DNA from 4 places in the Streptomyces sp. NPDC002643 genome. Region 3 is predicted to be linked to each of the others. Evidence: riboswitches for the same ligand, from Rfam matches in the RefSeq annotation. Region 3 holds a riboswitch; each other region holds the start of a gene.
What was found. Region 3 has a riboswitch for cyclic di-AMP ahead of ACWD4G_RS05875 (LysM peptidoglycan-binding domain-containing M23 family metallopeptidase). Riboswitches for the same ligand answer to the same signal wherever they lie in the genome.
Positions count from the first base shown of each region.

Region 1: it holds a riboswitch for cyclic di-AMP, as region 3 does, so the genes downstream of both, ACWD4G_RS22560 (transglycosylase SLT domain-containing protein) here and ACWD4G_RS05875 (LysM peptidoglycan-binding domain-containing M23 family metallopeptidase) in region 3, are expected to answer to the same signal.
Region 2: it holds a riboswitch for cyclic di-AMP, as region 3 does, so the genes downstream of both, ACWD4G_RS31565 (M23 family metallopeptidase) here and ACWD4G_RS05875 (LysM peptidoglycan-binding domain-containing M23 family metallopeptidase) in region 3, are expected to answer to the same signal.
Region 4: it holds a riboswitch for cyclic di-AMP, as region 3 does, so the genes downstream of both, ACWD4G_RS08920 (transglycosylase family protein) here and ACWD4G_RS05875 (LysM peptidoglycan-binding domain-containing M23 family metallopeptidase) in region 3, are expected to answer to the same signal.

Region 1 covers NZ_JBSFVY010000014.1:170,863-175,412, reverse strand. Annotated here, with positions in the region: gene ACWD4G_RS22570 (LolA family protein) at 1-994, opposite strand, end outside; gene ACWD4G_RS22565 (polyprenyl synthetase family protein) at 1,430-2,440, opposite strand; cyclic di-AMP (ydaO/yuaA leader) riboswitch at 3,091-3,267, shown strand; gene ACWD4G_RS22560 (transglycosylase SLT domain-containing protein) at 3,272-4,069, shown strand; gene ACWD4G_RS22555 (HAD family hydrolase) at 4,127-4,550, opposite strand, start outside.
Region 2 covers NZ_JBSFVY010000024.1:124,656-129,205, reverse strand. Annotated here, with positions in the region: gene ACWD4G_RS31570 (GntR family transcriptional regulator) at 1-356, opposite strand, end outside; gene ACWD4G_RS31565 (M23 family metallopeptidase) at 598-1,386, opposite strand; cyclic di-AMP (ydaO/yuaA leader) riboswitch at 1,399-1,574, opposite strand; gene ACWD4G_RS31560 (M16 family metallopeptidase) at 1,778-3,166, opposite strand; gene ACWD4G_RS31555 (M16 family metallopeptidase) at 3,163-4,550, opposite strand, start outside.
Region 3 covers NZ_JBSFVY010000003.1:244,266-248,815, forward strand. Annotated here, with positions in the region: gene ACWD4G_RS05870 (alpha-galactosidase) at 1-1,569, shown strand, start outside; cyclic di-AMP (ydaO/yuaA leader) riboswitch at 1,871-2,030, shown strand; gene ACWD4G_RS05875 (LysM peptidoglycan-binding domain-containing M23 family metallopeptidase) at 2,036-3,067, shown strand; gene ACWD4G_RS05880 (DUF6250 domain-containing protein) at 3,357-4,070, shown strand; gene ACWD4G_RS05885 (SGNH/GDSL hydrolase family protein) at 4,237-4,550, shown strand, end outside.
Region 4 covers NZ_JBSFVY010000004.1:448,155-452,704, forward strand. Annotated here, with positions in the region: gene ACWD4G_RS08905 (tetratricopeptide repeat protein) at 1-54, shown strand, start outside; gene ACWD4G_RS08910 (cytochrome P450 family protein) at 51-1,361, shown strand; gene ACWD4G_RS08915 (LysM peptidoglycan-binding domain-containing protein) at 1,506-2,624, shown strand; cyclic di-AMP (ydaO/yuaA leader) riboswitch at 2,860-3,008, shown strand; gene ACWD4G_RS08920 (transglycosylase family protein) at 3,013-3,732, shown strand; gene eno (phosphopyruvate hydratase) at 4,192-4,550, shown strand, end outside.

The DNA.
Region 1 (4,550 bases), on a different contig from region 3:
CCGCATCCCTGTCGAAGTCCTCGAACGAGGAGCCCTCGTGGCCGGACTTCTCCATCTCGTCGGCCTCGGTGACCTTCGCGCCCTTCGGCGGGGTGAAGTCGAACGTCGAGGCGCTCGGCTTGCCGAAGTCGACCTGGGTGAAGCCCGCGTCCACGACGGCCGCGCCGCCGCTCGCCGGGGTGAGCGTGAACTTCAGCGGCAGCCCCGTCTTGGAGTCCACCGCCACGGTGATCGCGCCGACCGTCGAACCGGACTGCTTCGGCTCGATCAGCAGTTTGTACGCGTCCCGCCCGGCGACCCTCATGGTCCCGTCGACGGTCACGGAGGTGGTGTCGTCGACGGCCTTCAGGGCCTCCTCGGCGAACTCCTGAGGCGTGGCCGGCACCTCGGCGGACGAACCGCCCTCGCCCTTGTCACCCCGGTCGCCCTTCTCGCCCTTGCCCTCGTCGACGCCGCTCGCGTGGTAGACCTCGTTCGAGGCGCTGTCGTACGCCCACATCTCGTCGCCGTTGTGGATGACGCTGTACTCGGCGGCCTCGTCCAGCAGGGACAGCTTCTGCTTGTCGGGGCCGTCGGTGGCCACGCGCAAGGTGTGTGTGCCGGTGGCCAGTTCGAGCAGTTTGGCGGAGGGGTCGGCGGACGAACCGCCGTCGCCCGAGCCGCCGGAGGGCGCCCCCGAGCCGAGGCTGTCCGCGAGTCCGCCCAGGTCGGGCAGGCCCAGATCGGTGGTGATCTTCACCGTGCCGGACACCTGCTGGACGTCCGACGCGGCGATCTTCTCGATGAGTTCCTGTGCGCTGATCTTCGGCAGATCCGGGTCGCCGGAGCCGGCGAAGGCCGGGACCAGCCCGATGGTCGCCGCCGCCAGGCCCACCACGGTGACCGGGACGACGTACCGCGCCGCCTTGCGCCGCCGCGCCGAACGCGCCTCCTCGGCCTCGGCCGCGAGCACAGCCGCGTCGCGGGCGCTGTCGTCGGTTTCGTACGGTGCCATGTGTGCCTTACCTCCGTCGTCGGCGGCGGCCTCCCCTTGAGCCGCCATTCTCACCCGAATCGGTGAGGAGTGGTGATACCCATCTGACCAAATCGGCCCGTGAGAGTCGTCAGACTCGGGAGCCAACTCGGCGTACTGCTACGGGATGACATGACGGGGCGACACCTCCACCCGACCCGTAGGGGTTCGGGGGGCGACCAGAGGGGTCCCGGAGGGCACTTGGACGAACGGCGCGGCCCATCGACAAGACGAGACGAGACGCGGCGCGGCGCACCGACAAGACTCACCGACAAGACGCACCAACGAGGCGCACCGGCAAGACGGGCGCGGCCATTGATAAATCGAGCCCGTCCGGCGATTGAGGACGAGCCCGAAGGGCGATGCCGGGGGCCCTGGGGGCGCAGCCCCCGGTTGGGTCATGGCACCCCCGGGTGCCTAACCAGCCCGGTGCACCACCGCGTCGCACAGCTCGACCAGCGCCGCCTTCGCCCCGCACTCCGGCAGCGGCGTCAGTACGGCCCGTGCCTCCTCGGCGTACCGGACGGTGTCCCGGCGGGCCTGCTCCAGGGCGGGGTGCTCGCGCAGCCGGGCCAGGGCCTCGGCGTGCCGCGCGTCGTCGGTCAGGTCGGAGGCGAGCAGCTCGCACAGCTCGATGTCCTCCGGCAGCCCCGTCCGCCCCGCCTGCTCCCGCAGCCGCAGCACCGGCATGGTCGGCACCCCCTCGCGGAGATCCGTACCCGGCGTCTTGCCGGACTCGTGGGAGTCGGAGGCGATGTCGAGGACGTCGTCGGCGAGCTGGAAGGCGACGCCGAGCCGCTCCCCGTACTGGGTGAGGATGTCGACGACGGTCTCGTCGGCGCCGGACATCATCGCGCCGAAGCGCCCGGCGACCGCGACCAGCGAGCCGGTCTTGCCGCCGAGGACGTCGAGGTAGTGCTCGATCGGATCGCGTCCGTCACGCGGCCCGGCGGTCTCCAGGATCTGCCCGGTGACCAGCCGCTCGAAGGCCTCGGCCTGGACGCGTACGGCCTCGGGGCCGAGGTCGGCGAGGACGTGGGAGGCGCGGGCGAACAGGAAGTCACCGGTGAGGACGGCGAGGGAGTTGTCCCAGCGGGCGTTGGCGCTGGGCACCCCGCGCCGTACCTCGGCCTCGTCCATCACGTCGTCGTGGTACAGCGTGGCCAGATGCGTCAGCTCGACCACCACGGCCGAGGGCACGACCCCCGGCGCGTACGGGTCACCGAACTGTGCGGCGAGCATCACCAGCAGCGGCCGGAACCGCTTCCCGCCGGCCCGCAGCAGATGCTGGGCGGCCTCCTGGATGAAGGGAACCTCGCTCTTGGTGGCCTCAAGGAGACCCTCTTCGACGGCCACCAGCCCGGCCTGGACATCGGCTTCGAGAGCCTGGTCCCGCGCGCTCAGCCCAAACGGCTCGACGACGGTCACGAGGGTTCTCCTGTCTGCTGACGTCTACTGACGGTCACACGGTCGGTCTGGTTCTCACGGTCGATGACACAGTTTGTCGATCTGTCGCTGCCATCACCCGAGTCAGCGTATCCGGTCACCTTTCGATCACCACCGAGGGCCTACGGCGTTCGGCCGCGCGATGTAGTGCGGGCCCGCTCATCAGGCACCCGGCGGCCGGGGCCCCGCCTCGGCCGGGGTTCCGCTCACCCGCGCGGACCGGGTGCCGCCCGGCCCTCAAGGGGCGCGGGGCCGTATCGATATGCGGCCACCGCCGCGTGGGCGCGAGCGACCACGACGGACCCGCGGTCGCGCACCCACTCGCACCCCACCCCGTCGCGCATCGCCCTACCCGAGTTGACCGATTTGCCGCATACCAGCGATTCACCCCACTCCTCCCGTGAGTTGAGTCACCCACCCCGGAACCCCCGCCCCACTCCTCATCCCTCGACTCCCCATTTGCAAAAGGCAAGTTGAACTCCACATTCCACCCATCATCACCCCCCATACCCACCGAACTCAAGGTCAACTACGCCAACCCGACAAGCCGGGGCTTGTTCACAAGATGTGCTGTCGCATACGTTCACACCCCGTCCGGACGGACCGCCGAATCCTGCCGCCGACCGGACTCCCCACCACGACCACTCATCCACGCGCGGCAGGAGCGGGGGACCCAGGTAAGCCGCCGGTCCGTTCTTCCCCCAACGGACCGGCTAGGGGTGAAGCCACGCACGTCACACACGACGCGCGCGGCCGGGCATCTCCCGCCCGAACCCGACAGCTCACCTCGCAGGCGCCGGAGAGGAATCCGCCATGCCCGGACGAGGCAAACACCGTCGCGCCAGAACCAACCCGCTCACCCGTGGCGTCATTGCCGCCGGCACCGGCGGGGTCGCGCTCGCCCTGCCGCTCACGGCCGCCACCACCGCCCACGCCGCCCCGCCGCCCCAGGCCGCGGTGACCTCCGTACAGGCCGCCCCGAAGTCGGCGGCGCCGACCGTCGCCCAGCCCAAGTCCCTGACGTACAAGGTCGTCTCGGGCGACACGCTCTCCTCGATCGCGCGCAAGCACGGGGTCAGCGGCGGCTGGCAGCGGATCTACCAGGACAACCGCAAGACCATCGGCGGCGACCCGCGTCTGATCCACCCGGGCCTGAAGCTGAAGCTGAACGCCACGAAGAAGCCGAAGAAGTCGGCGGCGTCGACCGCGTCCACGGCCTCGGCGAGCAACGGCTCCGGTTCCGGTTCCGGCTCCACGGCCGAGGCCACCCAGGCGTCCGTGAAGACCTACACCAACGACCTCGACGGCTGGATTCGCGAGGCGCTGGACATCATGGCGCAAAACGGAATTCCAGGAACATACGACGGCATTTACCGCAACATCATGCGGGAGTCGTCCGGCAACCCGCAGGCCATCAACAACTGGGACTCCAACGCCGCCGCGGGAACGCCCTCGAAGGGCCTGCTCCAGGTGATCGACCCGACGTTCGCCGCCTACCACGTGCCGGGCACGGCGTACGACCCCTTCGACCCGGTCGCGAACATCACGGCGGCGTGCAACTACGCCGCCGCGAGGTACGGCTCGATCGACAACGTGTTCGGCGCCTACTAGGCCTCCGGCCTCCTGTACCTCCGTTCCCTTGTGCCCCCGTTCCCCTGAGCCCGGCGCTCAGGGGAACAGCCGCTCCAGGACCACCGCGATGCCGTCGTCCTCGTTGGAGAGGGTCACCTCGTCGGCGACGGCCTTGAGTTCGGGGTGGGCGTTGGCCATGGCGACCCCGTGGGCGGCCCAGTCGAACATGGGGATGTCGTTGGGCATGTCACCGAAGGCGATGGTCTGGTCCGGCGTCAGTCCGAGATGGTCGGCGGCGAGGGCCAGGCCAGTCGCCTTGGTGATGCCGCAGGGCTGGAGCTCCACGGTGCCGGGCCCCGACATCGTGACCGTCGCCAGCGAACCGACCGCCATACGCGCCGCCGACGCCAACTCGTCGTCGGACAGATAAGGATGGCGCAGAAGCACCTTGCTGATGGGCTCGCACCACAGGTCGTCCCGGCGCGGTACGCGTACGGCGGGGAGCGTGGGGTGCGGCATG
Region 2 (4,550 bases), on a different contig from region 3:
TTGCCCCGCCTGGCGCGCTCCTGGCCCAGTCTGACCAGACCGCGCAGGACCTTGAGGTGGGCCTCCGTGCGGCGCTGGGCGGCGCGGGCGGCGCCCAGCGGCTCCAGCAGCATGCGCATCTCCAGCAGGTCGGCGGCCTCCTGCTCGGTCGGCTCGGCGACGCACGCGCCCGCGTGTCTGCGGGTGACGACGAAGCCCTCGGCCTCCAGCGTGCGCAGCGCCTCGCGCACGGGGACGCGGCTGACGCCGTAACGGCGCGCGAGCAGTTCCTCGGTGAGCCGGCTTCCGCGCTCGTAGACACCCGCGACGATGTCATCACGGATCGCCGTGCATACCGAGTGCGCCGGAATACGCATGACCGACCTCCGCCTTAATCCCCGTGAAACGTCGTTGAATGACGTGTGTTCAGGCGACTCTATTGCAGCGGGACGGAATTTCCGATGGCGGACCGGAATCCATGGATATTTTTTGGACAGGACGTTCATCACAACGGACGGGCTGCGTCACGACGCGGAAAGCCCCGGCTCGGGTGAGCCGGGGCTTCGCGATGTCCGGGGACGGCCGGGCGGGCGGCCGTGGCACTCAGGAGCGTGCGCGTCAGACGTTCACGCCGTGCGAGCGCAGGTAGGCGACGGGGTCGATGTCCGAGCCGTACTCGGCCGTCATGCGGGCCTCGAAGTGCAGATGCGCGCCGGTGACGTTGCCGGTCGCGCCGGAGAGGCCGATCTGCTGGCCGGGGGTGACGGTCTGGCCGACGGAGACCGCGATGGACGACAGATGGCCGTACTGGGTGTACGTGCCGTCGTTCATCTTGATCACGATGTTGTTGCCGTAGGCGCCGCCCCAGCCGGCCTCGACGACGGTGCCGGAGCCGACCGCCTGGACGACCGTGCCGGAGGAGGCGTGGAAGTCGACGCCGGTGTGGCTGCCGGAGGACCAGACGGCGCCGCCGGCCTTGTAGCCGGTGGAGATGTAGGAGCCGCTGATGGGGGCGACGAAGGCGTTGAGGCGCTCACGCTCGGCGGCGCGGGCGGCGCGCGCCTTGATCTCCTCGCGCTCCTTGGCGGCGGCACGTTCCTGCTCGGCCTTCTCGGCGGCGGCCTTGCGGGCCTCCTCCTGCGCCTTCTTCTTGGCGGCGGCCACCTCGGCGGCCTGCTGCTGGGCGGCGGCCTGCGCGTCGACCTGGTCGGCGACCGTGTCACCGAGCTCGATGACCTTGTTGAGCCCCGTCTGCTCGGGGGCGGGCTCCGCGGCGAACGCCGGGACGGAGGCCACGGTGCCGATGACACCGGTGGTGGTGAGAGCGGCCACGCCCACGGTCCTCGTGGTCGTGCGCTGCGCACCGCGCTGTCGGCGGTGTTTTCCCGGGGGGCGGGTGAACGCCATGGAGTGGCTGGTCCTTTCCTTCCCTCTCGCCTACCGGGTTAGCTGACGGGTTCGGAGCAGGAAGGTCTCCTACGGGGACCCCTCACCACCTCGTTCAGCGGTGCGAAGGGCCACCGATTCACCCCAGGGACGGTTGGGTCCCCGGCTCCCCTGGCTCGCGCCGTACGGGGACTCGGCGATGACTGCCCGGTGCCGCGGATGCGACGTACTGCTGACGAACAGCCGGACCGACGCTAAGTGGGCCGTCTTCGAAATAACAAACGGATCACAGGATTTGTTGCGTACGCCACAGGTCAGACCCGCAACCTCCGCCATCAATAGGGACAAACGCGGGCCCTGGTGACTCTTCCGTCACCAGGGCCCCAGGAGTATGCGTACTTCTGTCCGACTTCTACTCGGCGGGCACGACGGTGACTTCGCCGATGCCGAGGGCCCGGACCGGCTCCTCGATCTCGGCCGCGTCACCGACGAGCACGGTCACCAGACGGTCGCCCGGGAAGGCGTTCACGACGGCCGCGGTGGCCTCCACCGTGCCCGTGGCGGCCAACTGCTGGTATAGCGTGGCCTGGTAGTCGTCCGGCAGGAACTGCTCGACCTGGTCGGCCAGTGTGCTCGCCACGGCGGCGGCCGTCTCGAACTTGAGGGGGGCCACCCCGACGAGGTTCTGCACGGCGACATCGCGCTCGGCGTCGGTCAGCCCCTCGGCGGCGAGGGTGCGCAGCACCGTCCACAGGTCGTCCAGTGCCGGGCCGGTGTTGGGCGTGTCGACGGAGCCGCTGATGGCGAGCATCGTGACACCGGACCCGTCGGGCGCGGAGCGCAGCACCTGGCCGAACGCGCGCACACCGTAGGTGTAGCCCTTCTCCTCGCGCAGGACACGGTCCAGACGGGAGGTGAGGGTGCCGCCGAGGCAGTAGGTGCCGAGCACCTGGGCGGGCCACACGCGCGCGTGGCGGTCGGCACCGACGCGGCCGATGAGCAGCTGCGTCTGGACCGAGCCGGGGCGGTCCACGATGACGACCCGACCGGTGTCGTCGGCGCTCACCATCGGTACGGCGCTGGGCTTGCCCGCGGAGCCGGTCCAGGCGCCCAGGGTGTCGCCGAGCAGTGCGTCGAGGTCGACCTCGGCGAGGTCGCCGACGACCACGGCGGTCGACGTGGCGGGGCGTACGTGCCGCTCGTAGAAGGCGCGTACGGCCGCGGAGTCGATGCCGGTGACGGTCTCCTCGGTGCCCTGGCGGGGACGCGACATACGGGAGTCGGCCGGGAACAGCTGCTTGGACAGCTCCTTCGCGGCGCGGCGGCCCGGGTTGGCGGTCTCGTGCGGGATCTCGTCGAGCCGGTTGGCCACCAGGCGTTCGATCTCGCTGTCCGCGAAGGCGGGGGCCCTGAGGGCGTCGGCGAGCAGTCCCAGGGCCTTCCCCAGCCGCGAGACGGGCACTTCGAGGGAGAGACGGACACCGGGGTGGTCGGCGTGCGAGTCGAGGGTGGCGCCGCAGCGCTCCAGCTCGGCGGCGAACTCCTCGGCGGAGTGCTTGTCGGTGCCCTCGGAGAAGGCCCTGGTCATGATGGTGGCGACGCCGTCGAGACCGGCCGGCTCGGCGGCCAGGGGGGCGTCGAGGAGGACCTCGACGGCGACGACCTGCTGGCCGGGGCGGTGGCAGCGCAGAACGGTCAGGCCGTTGTCCAGGGTGCCGCGCTCGGGCGCCGGGAACGCCCAGGGCTTGGCCTCGCCCGCGCGGGGCTGGGGGTGGAAGTCCATGGTCGCGAGCTCGGTCACTTCGCCGACTCCTCGTTCTCGTCGGTGGTTTCGGCGGCTTCGGATGCCTGGGCGTCGGCCTCGGCGGCTCCCGCCTCGGTGGCCTCCGTCTCGTCCGCCTGGTCCGCGTCGTCGTCCTCACCGGCGACGGGCTCGTAGACGAGCACCGCGCGGTTGTCGGGCCGCAGCCGGGCCTTGGCGATCTCCTGGACCTCTTCGGGGGTGACTTCGAGGACGCGGTCGACGGCGGTCAGGGCGAGCTTCGGGTCGCCGAACAGGACGGCGTAGCGGCACAGTTCGTCGGCGCGGCCCGCGACCGTGCCGAGCCGGTCCAGCCACTCGCGCTCCAACTGGGCCTGGGCGCGCTCCATCTCCTCGGCCGTGGGGCCCTCGGCGGCGAACCGGGCGAGCTCCTCGTCGACGGCGGCCTCGATGACGGGCACCTCGACATCACCGGAGGTCTTCACGTCCATCCACGCCATGGAGGGCGCTCCGGCCAGGCGCAGCAGTCCGAAGCCGGCTGTGACGGCCGTACGGTCGCGGCGTACGAGCCGGTTGTAGAGGCGGGAGGACTCGCCGCCGCCGAGGATGGTGAGCGCCAGGTCGGCCGCGTCGCACGCGCGCGTGCCGTCCTCCGGGAGCCGGTAGGCGGCCATCAACGCGCGCGCGGGGACCTTCTCCTCGACGACCTCGCGCAGCTGCTCGCCGATGACGTCGGGCAGCGAGCCGTCGCGCGGCTCGGGCTTGCCGTCGTACGCGGGGATGGAGCCGAAGTACTTCTCGATCCAGGCCAGGGTCTGGTCGGGGTCGATGTCGCCGACGACCGAGAGGACCGCGTTGTTGGGCGCGTAGTACGTCCTGAAGAACTGCTGGGCGTCCTCCAGGCTGGCCGCTTCCAGGTCCTCCATGGAGCCGATCGGCGTGTGGCGGTAGGGGTGACCCTCCGGGTAGGCCAGGCGGAAGATTCGCTCGAAGGCGGTGCCGTACGGGACGTTGTCGTACCGCTGGCGGCGCTCGTTCTTGACGACGGCCCGCTGGTTGTCGAGGTTCTTCTGGTCGAGCGCGAGCAGCAGGCTGCCCATGCGGTCGGCCTCCAGCCACAGCGCCAGCTCCAGCTGGTGGGCGGGCATGGTCTCGAAGTAGTTGGTGCGCTCCCAGCTGGTGGTGCCGTTGAGCGAGCCGCCCGCGCCCTGGACGAGCTCGAAGTGGCCGTTGTCCTTCACCTGGCCCGAGCCCTGGAACATCAGGTGCTCGAAGAGGTGGGCGAGGCCCGTGCGGCCGTTGACCTCGTGGCGTGAGCCGACGTCGTACCAGAGGCACACCGCGGCGACCGGGGTCAAGTGGTCCTCGGAGAGCACCACGCGCAGGCCGTTGTCCAGGCGGTGCTCCTTCACTGTCAGGCCTC
Region 3 (4,550 bases):
GCGGCCGAGTCCCGGCTGGTGCGCGGTGAGCTGACCTACGGGGAGAAGGTCATCGGCAGTCGCCGAGGCCACACCGGGCATCAGCATCTGCCCTGGGTCGCCCTTGACATCGATGCCACCGAGGAGCGCGGCGAGGTCTACGGCTGCGCCCTGGGTTGGTCCGGGTCCTGGCGGATCGCCGTGGCCCAACTCCCGGACGCGCGCGTGCAGATCACCGGCGGCGCCGGGTACGACGACTCTGGTCTGCTGCGGCTGGCGACCGGCGAGACGTTCACGACGCCCGTCTTCGCCGGACTGTGGAGCGACGGCGGCCTCGGCGGGGCCAGCCGCGCCTGGCACGCGTACCAGCGGGCGTATGTCATCCCGGACACGGAGCGGGACCGGCCGGTGCTCTTCAACTCCTGGGAGGCCACCGAGTTCGACATCTCCGAGGAGCAGCAGGGGGCGCTCGCGCGGCGGGCGGCGGCCATGGGGGTCGAGCTGTTCGTGGTCGACGACGGCTGGTTCGGGACCCGGACCAGCGACCGTGCCGGGCTCGGGGACTGGGCGCCCAACCCGGACCGCTTCCCGAAGGGGCTGAAGCCGCTCGCCGACTATGTGCACGCCCTCGGGATGCAGTTCGGCATCTGGGTCGAGCCCGAGATGGTCAACCCGGACAGCGAGCTGTACCGGGCGCACCCCGACTGGGCGCAGTTCCAGCCGGGACGAAAGCGGACGGAACTACGCAATCAGCTCGTACTGAACCTCGCGCGCGAGGATGTCCAGGAGTACCTCTGGGAGCAGTTGAACGGGCTGCTCTCCAGCGCCCCCGTCGACTACGTCAAGTGGGACTTCAACCGCTGCTTCACCGACGCCGGCTGGCCGGGTGAGCCGTACCCGCAGAAGCTCTGGGTCGAGCACGTCCACGCCTTCTACGCCCTGCTGGACCGGCTGCGGGCCGCGCACCCGGGGGTCGCCTTCGAGTCCTGCTCGGGCGGCGGTGGCCGGATCGACCTCGGGGTGATGTCACGGACGGACCAGGTGTGGACCTCCGACAACACCGACCCCCTCGATCGGCTCGCCATCCAGCACGGGTTCAGTCAGATCCATCCGGCCCGGGTGATGGCGGCCTGGGTCACCGACAGCCCGAACAACCAGCTCAACGGCCGGGTCAGCTCGCTGCGGTTCCGCTTCGTCAGCGCCATGGCGGGCGTCCTCGGGGTGGGTGGAGACCTCACCGAGTGGAGCGAGGAGGAGCTGGCCGAGGCGCGGAGCTGGGTGGAGCTGTACAAGGAGATCCGGCCGGTCGTGCAGCGCGGTGACCTCTACCGGCTGAGGGCGCCCAGCGGTGGGCTGAGCGCCGTGCAGTACGTCCACGGTGACGAGGTCGTCGTTCTCGCCTGGCTTCAGGCGCAGCACTACGGCGAGCCGATCGCCCCGCTCCGGCTGCGCGGACTCGACCCGACAGAAACGTACGAGTGCCGTGAAACGGGCGAAACGTACCGGGGTGCCGTGCTGTTGCATCACGGGTTGCGGACCGGGCTGCGCGGTGACTTCGATGCGACGGTTATCCGGCTGCGTCGCAGTTGAGCGATCTGTCCGAAATGAAGCATTGATTCCAACAAGCCCTGGAATAAAACCTACTGGCTCGTAGGTGCGTGAGCAGCGTCATATTCGTGACCGTGCGTTGCCGTCATGTCCACGTAATTCGGGCGGTTTTCCAGGGCGGTTGGAAAACGATTAGGAGCGCTCTTTTACGGAGCGTGATGGTGAATTAGCGGAAGGATCAGGGAGGAAGACGCACAGCAAATCCCAATGGTTGTCTCCAACGCCGCAAGTCGCTTACGTTCGGGCTCAATCCGGACGGACGCCCAATCCTGCCGCCGACCGGAGCCGCGTACCGACCCGTCCATGGCAGGAGCGGGGGACCCACAGGTAGTACCGCCTGTTCCGGTCTCCGGAACAGGCTTGGGGTAAAGCCGTGCGCACGCACGGCCGGGCATCTCCAGTCCGCACCCGACAGCTCACCTCGCAGGCGCCGGAGAGGAATTCGCCCATGCCCGCAAAGGGTAAGCACCGCCGCCCGAAGACCCAGCGATTCACCCGCTCGATCGCTGCCGCCGGAACCGGCGGAGCCGCGCTCGCACTGCCCTTGATGGGTGCGGCCGGCGCTCACGCGGCGACCCCGGCCGCCGCCGTTTCCGGAGTTTCCGAGAAGGCGTCCGCCGCCGCCGACAAGGCCGTCGCCGAGCAGAGCGCGCGACTCGACCAGGCCGAGAAGGCCGCGCAGGCCGAGAAGACCGCCGCCAAGAAGGCGAAGCAGGCGGCGACCACGACCTACACGGTGAAGGTCGGCGACTACCTCTCAAGGATCGCGGACGAGCAGGACGTCGACGGGGGCTGGAAGCAGCTCTACGCAGACAACCGCTCCGTGATCGGCTCCGACCCGTCGCTCATCCACCCCGGTCTCAAGCTCACGATCGGGGGCAAGGCCGCGGCGAGCGAGACGGAGCAGTCGTCGACCAAGACGCAGTCCGCGCTCACCTCCGAGCCCGTCAAGTCCTCGGAGGAGGACACGTCCTCTTCGTCGTCCGAGGCCGCGACCTCGCAGTCCGCCGCGGACGAGGCCGAGGCGTCGGCCTCCACCGGTTCGGCCGATCAGTCCGCCGAGTCCAGCGGGTCCGGGTACACGCTGCCGATCCAGGGCGCGACCGTCGGCACCGCCTACAAGACCGCCGGAAGCATGTGGTCCAGCGGCTACCACACCGGTGTCGACTTCGTGGCCCCGACCGGTACCAGCCTCAAGGCCATCGGCGCGGGCACCGTCGTCTCGGCCGGGTGGGGCGGCGCGTACGGCAACCAGGTCGTCATCCAGCTCGCCGACGGCTACTACGCCCAGTACGCCCACCTCTCCTCGATCTCCGTCTCGGCCGGGCAGTCCGTGAGCTCCGGTCAGCAGATAGGTCTCTCCGGCGCGACCGGCAATGTCACCGGGCCGCATCTGCACTTCGAGATCCGTACGACCCCCAACTACGGCTCGGACATCGACCCGTTGGCGTATCTGCGGTCGAAGGGCGTCAGCGTCTGATCGCTCGCCCGTCATGTCCGACCCGTCACTGGGTCCGGGACGGCGGGCACCACTCCTGAAGGCCGGACCCTCGATCCCCGGGGTCCGGCCTTCGGCGTGTGAGGGGGGCGCGGTCGTGAGTGCCTTGTTGCGGTCGTGTGGCGTGGCCGGTCGCGGTATCGACAGGTGGGCGGCTGTGGGGCCAGAGTGACTGCCGAAGCGCGCTGCAACCGCTTTCTCGCTGCTCGGCTCCGCGCCTTCGGGACTCGGGTGCGGCACGTCGACATGTCGAGGATGGAGACAAGGCGTCATGGCTACTCGTAGGGCTTTCGGAGTTCTCGCCGCCGGTGCCGCCCTCGGTGCGCTGGGGCCGGGTGGGGTGGCGCATGCCGGTGAACGTGCGCGGCGGAAGGGGCGGTTGATCGCTGCGGACGGCTTTCGGTGCGGGCTCGGGCAGTGGGCCGTCGAACTCCAGGACGGCGGTACGGTCACCGCCGAGCGCGGCGTGCTGGAGATCGATGTGCCGGCCGGGGCGACCGTCTGGTTCAGGCGGAGACTCGAAGGGCCGTATGTGATCGAGTACACCGCCACTCCGGTCGCCGAGGGTGGCGTCAACGACCGGGTCTCGGATCTCAACAACTTCTGGAACGCCGTCGATGTGCGGTCACCCGACGACCTCTTCGCCACTCCGCGTGGGGGCGCGCTCGACGAGTACGACTATTTGAAGACCTACTACGTGGGGTACGGCGCCAACACGAACACGACGACGAGGCTGCGACGGTATGTGGGCCAGGCCGGCGTTCGGCCGCTGATCCATGACTACAGCGAGCCGTTGTTGGCGCCCAACTCGCCTCATCGGGTGCGGGTTGTCTCCGACGGATCGACCGTGCGGTGGTGGAACAACGGGCGGCTGGTGTTCGACTACGTCGATCCGGAGCCGTACACGAGTGGGCACTTCGCGTTTCGGACCACGTGGAGTCACTTCCGGATCGAAGGGTTTCGGGTGTGGCGGTACACGGGGTGAGGCCGAGGGGAGCGGTGTGGTGGACTGCGGTTATTCCGGGTTGACCAACACTTGACACGTGGTCTATCTCACCGGTCGTCAACCCCTTATTACGGTCGCGTAGGTCACATCCGAAGGGGAATCATGGGGCGATGTGGCAGACGATTCGAAGAATGACAGCAGATCGATGATCGGGTCGTACGTGGCGGTGGGGGACAGCTTCACCGAGGGCGTCGGCGACCCCGGCCCCGATGGGGCGTTCGTCGGATGGGCCGACCGGTTCGCGGTGCTGCTCGCGGACCGGCTGCCCGAGGGCGACTTCGCGTACGACAATCTCGCCGTGCGGGGGAAGCTCCTCGACCAGATCGTCGAGGACCAGGTGCCGAGGGCGTTGGACCTCGCCCCGGATCTGATCTCGTTCTGTGCGGGGGGCAACGACATTCTGCGGCCCGGTACCGATCCCGACGAGGTCGCCGAGCGGTTCGAGCGGGCCGTGGCGCG
Region 4 (4,550 bases), on a different contig from region 3:
ACCGACCAGCCCACCGGCCAGCCCACCGGCCAGCCCGATACCGTCACCGAGTGACCAACCAGCCCCACCCCACCCCTGCCGGCGCCCCCGAACTCTTCACCTGGGAGTTCGCCACCAACCCGTACCCGGCGTACGCCTGGCTCAGGGAGCATGCCCCGGTGCATCGCACCACGCTCCCCAGTGGCGTGGAGGCATGGCTGGTCACCCGCTACGGAGACGCCAAGCAGGCCCTCGCCGACGCCCGCCTCTCCAAGAACCCGGCGCATCACGACGAGCCCGCGCACGCCAAGGGGAAGACGGGCATCCCCGGTGAACGCAAGGCCGAGTTGATGACGCATCTGCTCAATATCGATCCGCCGGATCACACGAGGCTCCGTCGGCTGGTCTCCAAGGCCTTCACCCCTCGCCGAGTCGCCGAATTCGCCCCCAGGGTCCAGGAGTTGACCGACCACCTCATCGACCGGTTCGCGGCCAAGGGCGAGGCGGATCTCATCCATGAGTTCGCCTTCCCCCTCCCCATCTACGCGATCTGCGACCTGCTCGGCGTCCCCCGCGAGGACCAGGACGACTTCCGGGACTGGGCGGGCATGATGATCCGGCACGGCGGGGGCCCGCGCGGCGGGGTCGCCCGGTCGGTCAAGAAGATGCGCGGCTACCTCGCCGACCTCATCCACCGCAAACGCGAGGCCCTCCCCACCGACCCCACCCCCGGCGAAGACCTCATCTCCGGCCTCATCCGGGCCTCCGACCACGGCGAGCACCTCACCGAGAACGAGGCCGCCGCCATGGCCTTCATCCTCCTCTTCGCCGGCTTCGAGACGACCGTCAACCTCATCGGCAACGGCACCTACGCCCTCCTCACCCACCCCGACCAGCGCGCCCGCCTCCAGAACTCCCTCTCAGCGGGCGAGACCGGCCTCCTCGAAACCGGTGTCGAGGAACTCCTCCGCTACGACGGCCCCGTCGAACTCGCCACCTGGCGCTTCGCGACCGAGCCCCTCACCATCGGCGGCCAGGACATCGCCCCCGGCGACCCCGTCCTCGTCGTCCTCGCCGCAGCCGACCGCGACCCGGCCCGGTTCACCCACCCCGACACCCTCGACCTCTCCCGCCGTGACAACCAGCACCTCGGTTACGGCCACGGCATTCACTACTGCCTCGGCGCCCCCCTCGCCCGTCTCGAAGGCCAGACCGCGCTCGCGACCCTGCTCACCCGTCTCCCGGATCTCCGACTCGCGGTGGATTCAGCCGATTTGAGATGGCGCGGGGGGCTCATCATGCGAGGCTTGCGCACACTTCCCGTGGAGTTCACGCCGGTTCGGGCGGCCGATAGCAGTACCCCGCACGGCACCGAAACATGACACACCCTCAAGTCTGTGATCTTCACGTGATCTGTACTGCATTGACTTGTGACAAGTGATCGACTGCCGATACGTTCACGCATCAGTGCGAAGGCCCACCACATCCCTCGCACGGGCCACCGCTGTCGCGTGAAAGGCAACCGCATGCTCTCCGGGAACGGTCGTCACCGTCGCCCCCGTCAGGCCCCTGCTCTTCTCGTCGCGGCCGGAGTGACCGGCTCCGCCATCGCCATCCCGCTCCTCGGCGCCACCGGCGCGAGCGCGGCCAGCGGAACCACCTGGGACCAGGTCGCGGAGTGCGAGAGCGGCGGCGCCTGGAGCGCGGACACCGGCAACGGACGCTACGGCGGTCTTCAGATCTCCCAGGCGAACTGGGAGAGCTACGGCGGCCTCGACTACGCCACCAGCCCCGACCAGGCGAGCCGTTCGCAGCAAATCGCAGTCGCCGAGAAAATCCTCGCTGACCAGGGCGTCGGTGTCTGGTCCACCTGCGGTCTGCTCCACAACCTCGATGGCGACGACGGTTCCGCCGACGTCGACACCGGCGTCGCGGATGACGGCTTGTCGAACTCGGATGATTTCTCCGGTTCCTCCGGTTCGACTGATTCCACCGGTTCGTCCAGCTCATCTGGTTCATCCGGTTCATCTGATTCGAGCGAGTCTCCGAAGTCGGCCGAATCGCCTGAGTCATCCGAGTCGTCCGAGTCGTCCGAGTCATCCGGAGTATCCGATTCGCCGAAGAAGGCCGACGAGGACTCCGTCAAGGGTGACACCGGCTCGAATGACTCCGATGGTTCCGACGGCTCCGCCGGCGACGATTCACGGGGGTCCGACAGCTCATCCACAGGAGGCGCAACGGGTGACGAGTCGGGCAACTCGAGGCAGAACGACAGCGCTTCGTCCGGTGAGGGCGGTGACGCCGGTGCCGGTCGCCATCGGGGCGCGAGCGCCGACGAGGGCGCGGCCGGTGACTCCGGTGCCGATTCCTCCGTCGACTCCTCGTCCTCCGGCCGTCACGCCGCCCGTGCCGCCGACGCGGCCCGGGGCGCCGCGCGTGATGTCGCCCGCGATGCCGTCGACGCCGCCTTCGCCTCGTACACCGTCCGCGCCGGGGACACTTTGACGTCGATCGCCGACTCCCTTGACCTCCCTGGCGGGTGGCGTGAGCTGTACTCCGAGAACGAGGGCACGGTTGGAACCGACCCGGACCACATCGTTCCCGGTCAGACCCTTGAAGTCGCTGTCGAAACGGGCGAAAGGTAGCGGCAGTTCGGGTCATGGTTCGCCCCTGAATGCCCGTTTTGATCTCGGTGGGAGATGAATCACAGATCCCCCATTCCGCTTTGGGATTCGCCGATTCACGTGTTTACGGTCGTGACTGCTCGCCCACAGCGGGCCCTTGCGGTCGTCACGCCGAATCCTGCCGACGGCCGCGTGGAACAGTCGTCGCGTCAAGCGCCGTTGGCAGGAGCGGGGGACCCAAGGTAAGTGCCGGGTCCGGCGGTTGAGGCCCTTCGGGGTCTCGGTCGCGGGAACCGGCTCGGGGTGAAGCCGTGCGATGTGAGCCGAAAGGCGAGCATGCGCGGCCGGGCAACTCAACCGGCCCGAACCCGACAGCTCACCTCGCAGGCGTCGGTGAGGGGATCACTCCATGCTGTTTTCCAGCAAGGGCAAGCACCGCCGCCCGAGCAAGGCCGCCCGCGCCATCGCCGTCGTCGGCGTCACCGGTGCCGCCGCCGTCGCCGCCCCGCTGATCGCGGCCGGCAGCGCCTCCGCCGCCACCGCCTCCGAGTGGGACGCCGTCGCCCAGTGCGAGTCCGGCGGCAACTGGTCCATCAACACCGGCAACGGCTACTACGGCGGTCTGCAGTTCTCCGCCTCCACCTGGGCCGCGTACGGCGGTACGCAGTACGCCTCCACCGCCGACCAGGCCACCAAGGCCCAGCAGATCGAGATAGCCGAGAAGGTCCTCGCAGGCCAGGGCAAGGGCGCCTGGCCGGTCTGCGGCACGGGCCTGTCCAGCGCCGCGTACGACGGCGGCTCGGCCTCCTCCGACAGCGGTTCCTCGAACACGGACTCCGGTTCGAGCAGCTCGTCCTCGAACAGCGGCTCGACCTCCGGCTCCACCTCGGAGAGCGCCCAGGAGACCCGCGCCTCCCGCTCCTCCGAGCGCGCCACCGTCGAGACCCCGACCGGCAAGAAGGTCAAGAAGGGCGACGGCGAGTACAAGGTCGTCAAGGGTGACACCCTCAGCGGCATCGCCGAGAAGAAGAACGTCGAGGGCGGCTGGGAGAAGCTCTTCGAGCTGAACAAGGACATCATCGACGACGCCGACTTCATCTACCCCGGCCAGCAGCTCCACCTGAGCTGACGACGGCCCGGCGCGAGCCGGTGCCCCGCCGGTCCGGCCCAGGCCGGGCCGGTGGCCGGACGGTTCGGCTGAGTCCAGAAAAATTGGCCGCTCCTCAGCTGAACCACAGCCCGCGCACATCCGTGTCCTCCATAGTGAAGACCTCGTGCGGGCCACCCCCGTCCCCCACGGGCTCCCCGCCTCGGTGCGCATTCCCCCGTACGCACCGGGGCGGGGCTTTTTTCTTCCCCCGCCCCTCTCCACCCCTCTTCCGCTCTCCACCCCTGCGCCGCTCCTCCTTCTCTTCATCTGCCGGCCCACTCCCGTACACCCCCCTTTGTTCCGCTCTGGAACAATGGGACCCGTCTCTCTGTCCACGAGACGGTCGGTCGGCTGCCGACGGCCCCGGGGCGGTTAGGCTCTAGTCGCATGGCCCACGCGGCCTCGCACCAACGCGTCACATCCAAGAAGGAGATGCTCGTGCCGTCCATCGACGTCGTCGTAGCCCGGGAAATCCTGGACTCCCGAGGCAACCCCACGGTCGAGGTCGAGGTCGGCCTCGACGACGGCAGCACGGGTCGTGCCGCCGTTCCGTCCGGCGCCTCCACCGGTGCCTTCGAGGCCATCGAGCTGCGTGACGGCGACCCGGGCCGCTACCTCGGCAAGGGTGTCGAGAAGGCCGTCCTCGCGGTCATCGAGCAGATCGGCCCGGAGCTCGTCGGCTACGACGCCACCGAGCAGCGCCTGATCGACCAGGCGATGTTCGACCTGGACGCCACCGACAACAAGGGCTCCCTCGGCGCCAACGCCATCCTCGGCGTCTCCCTCGCCGTCGCCCA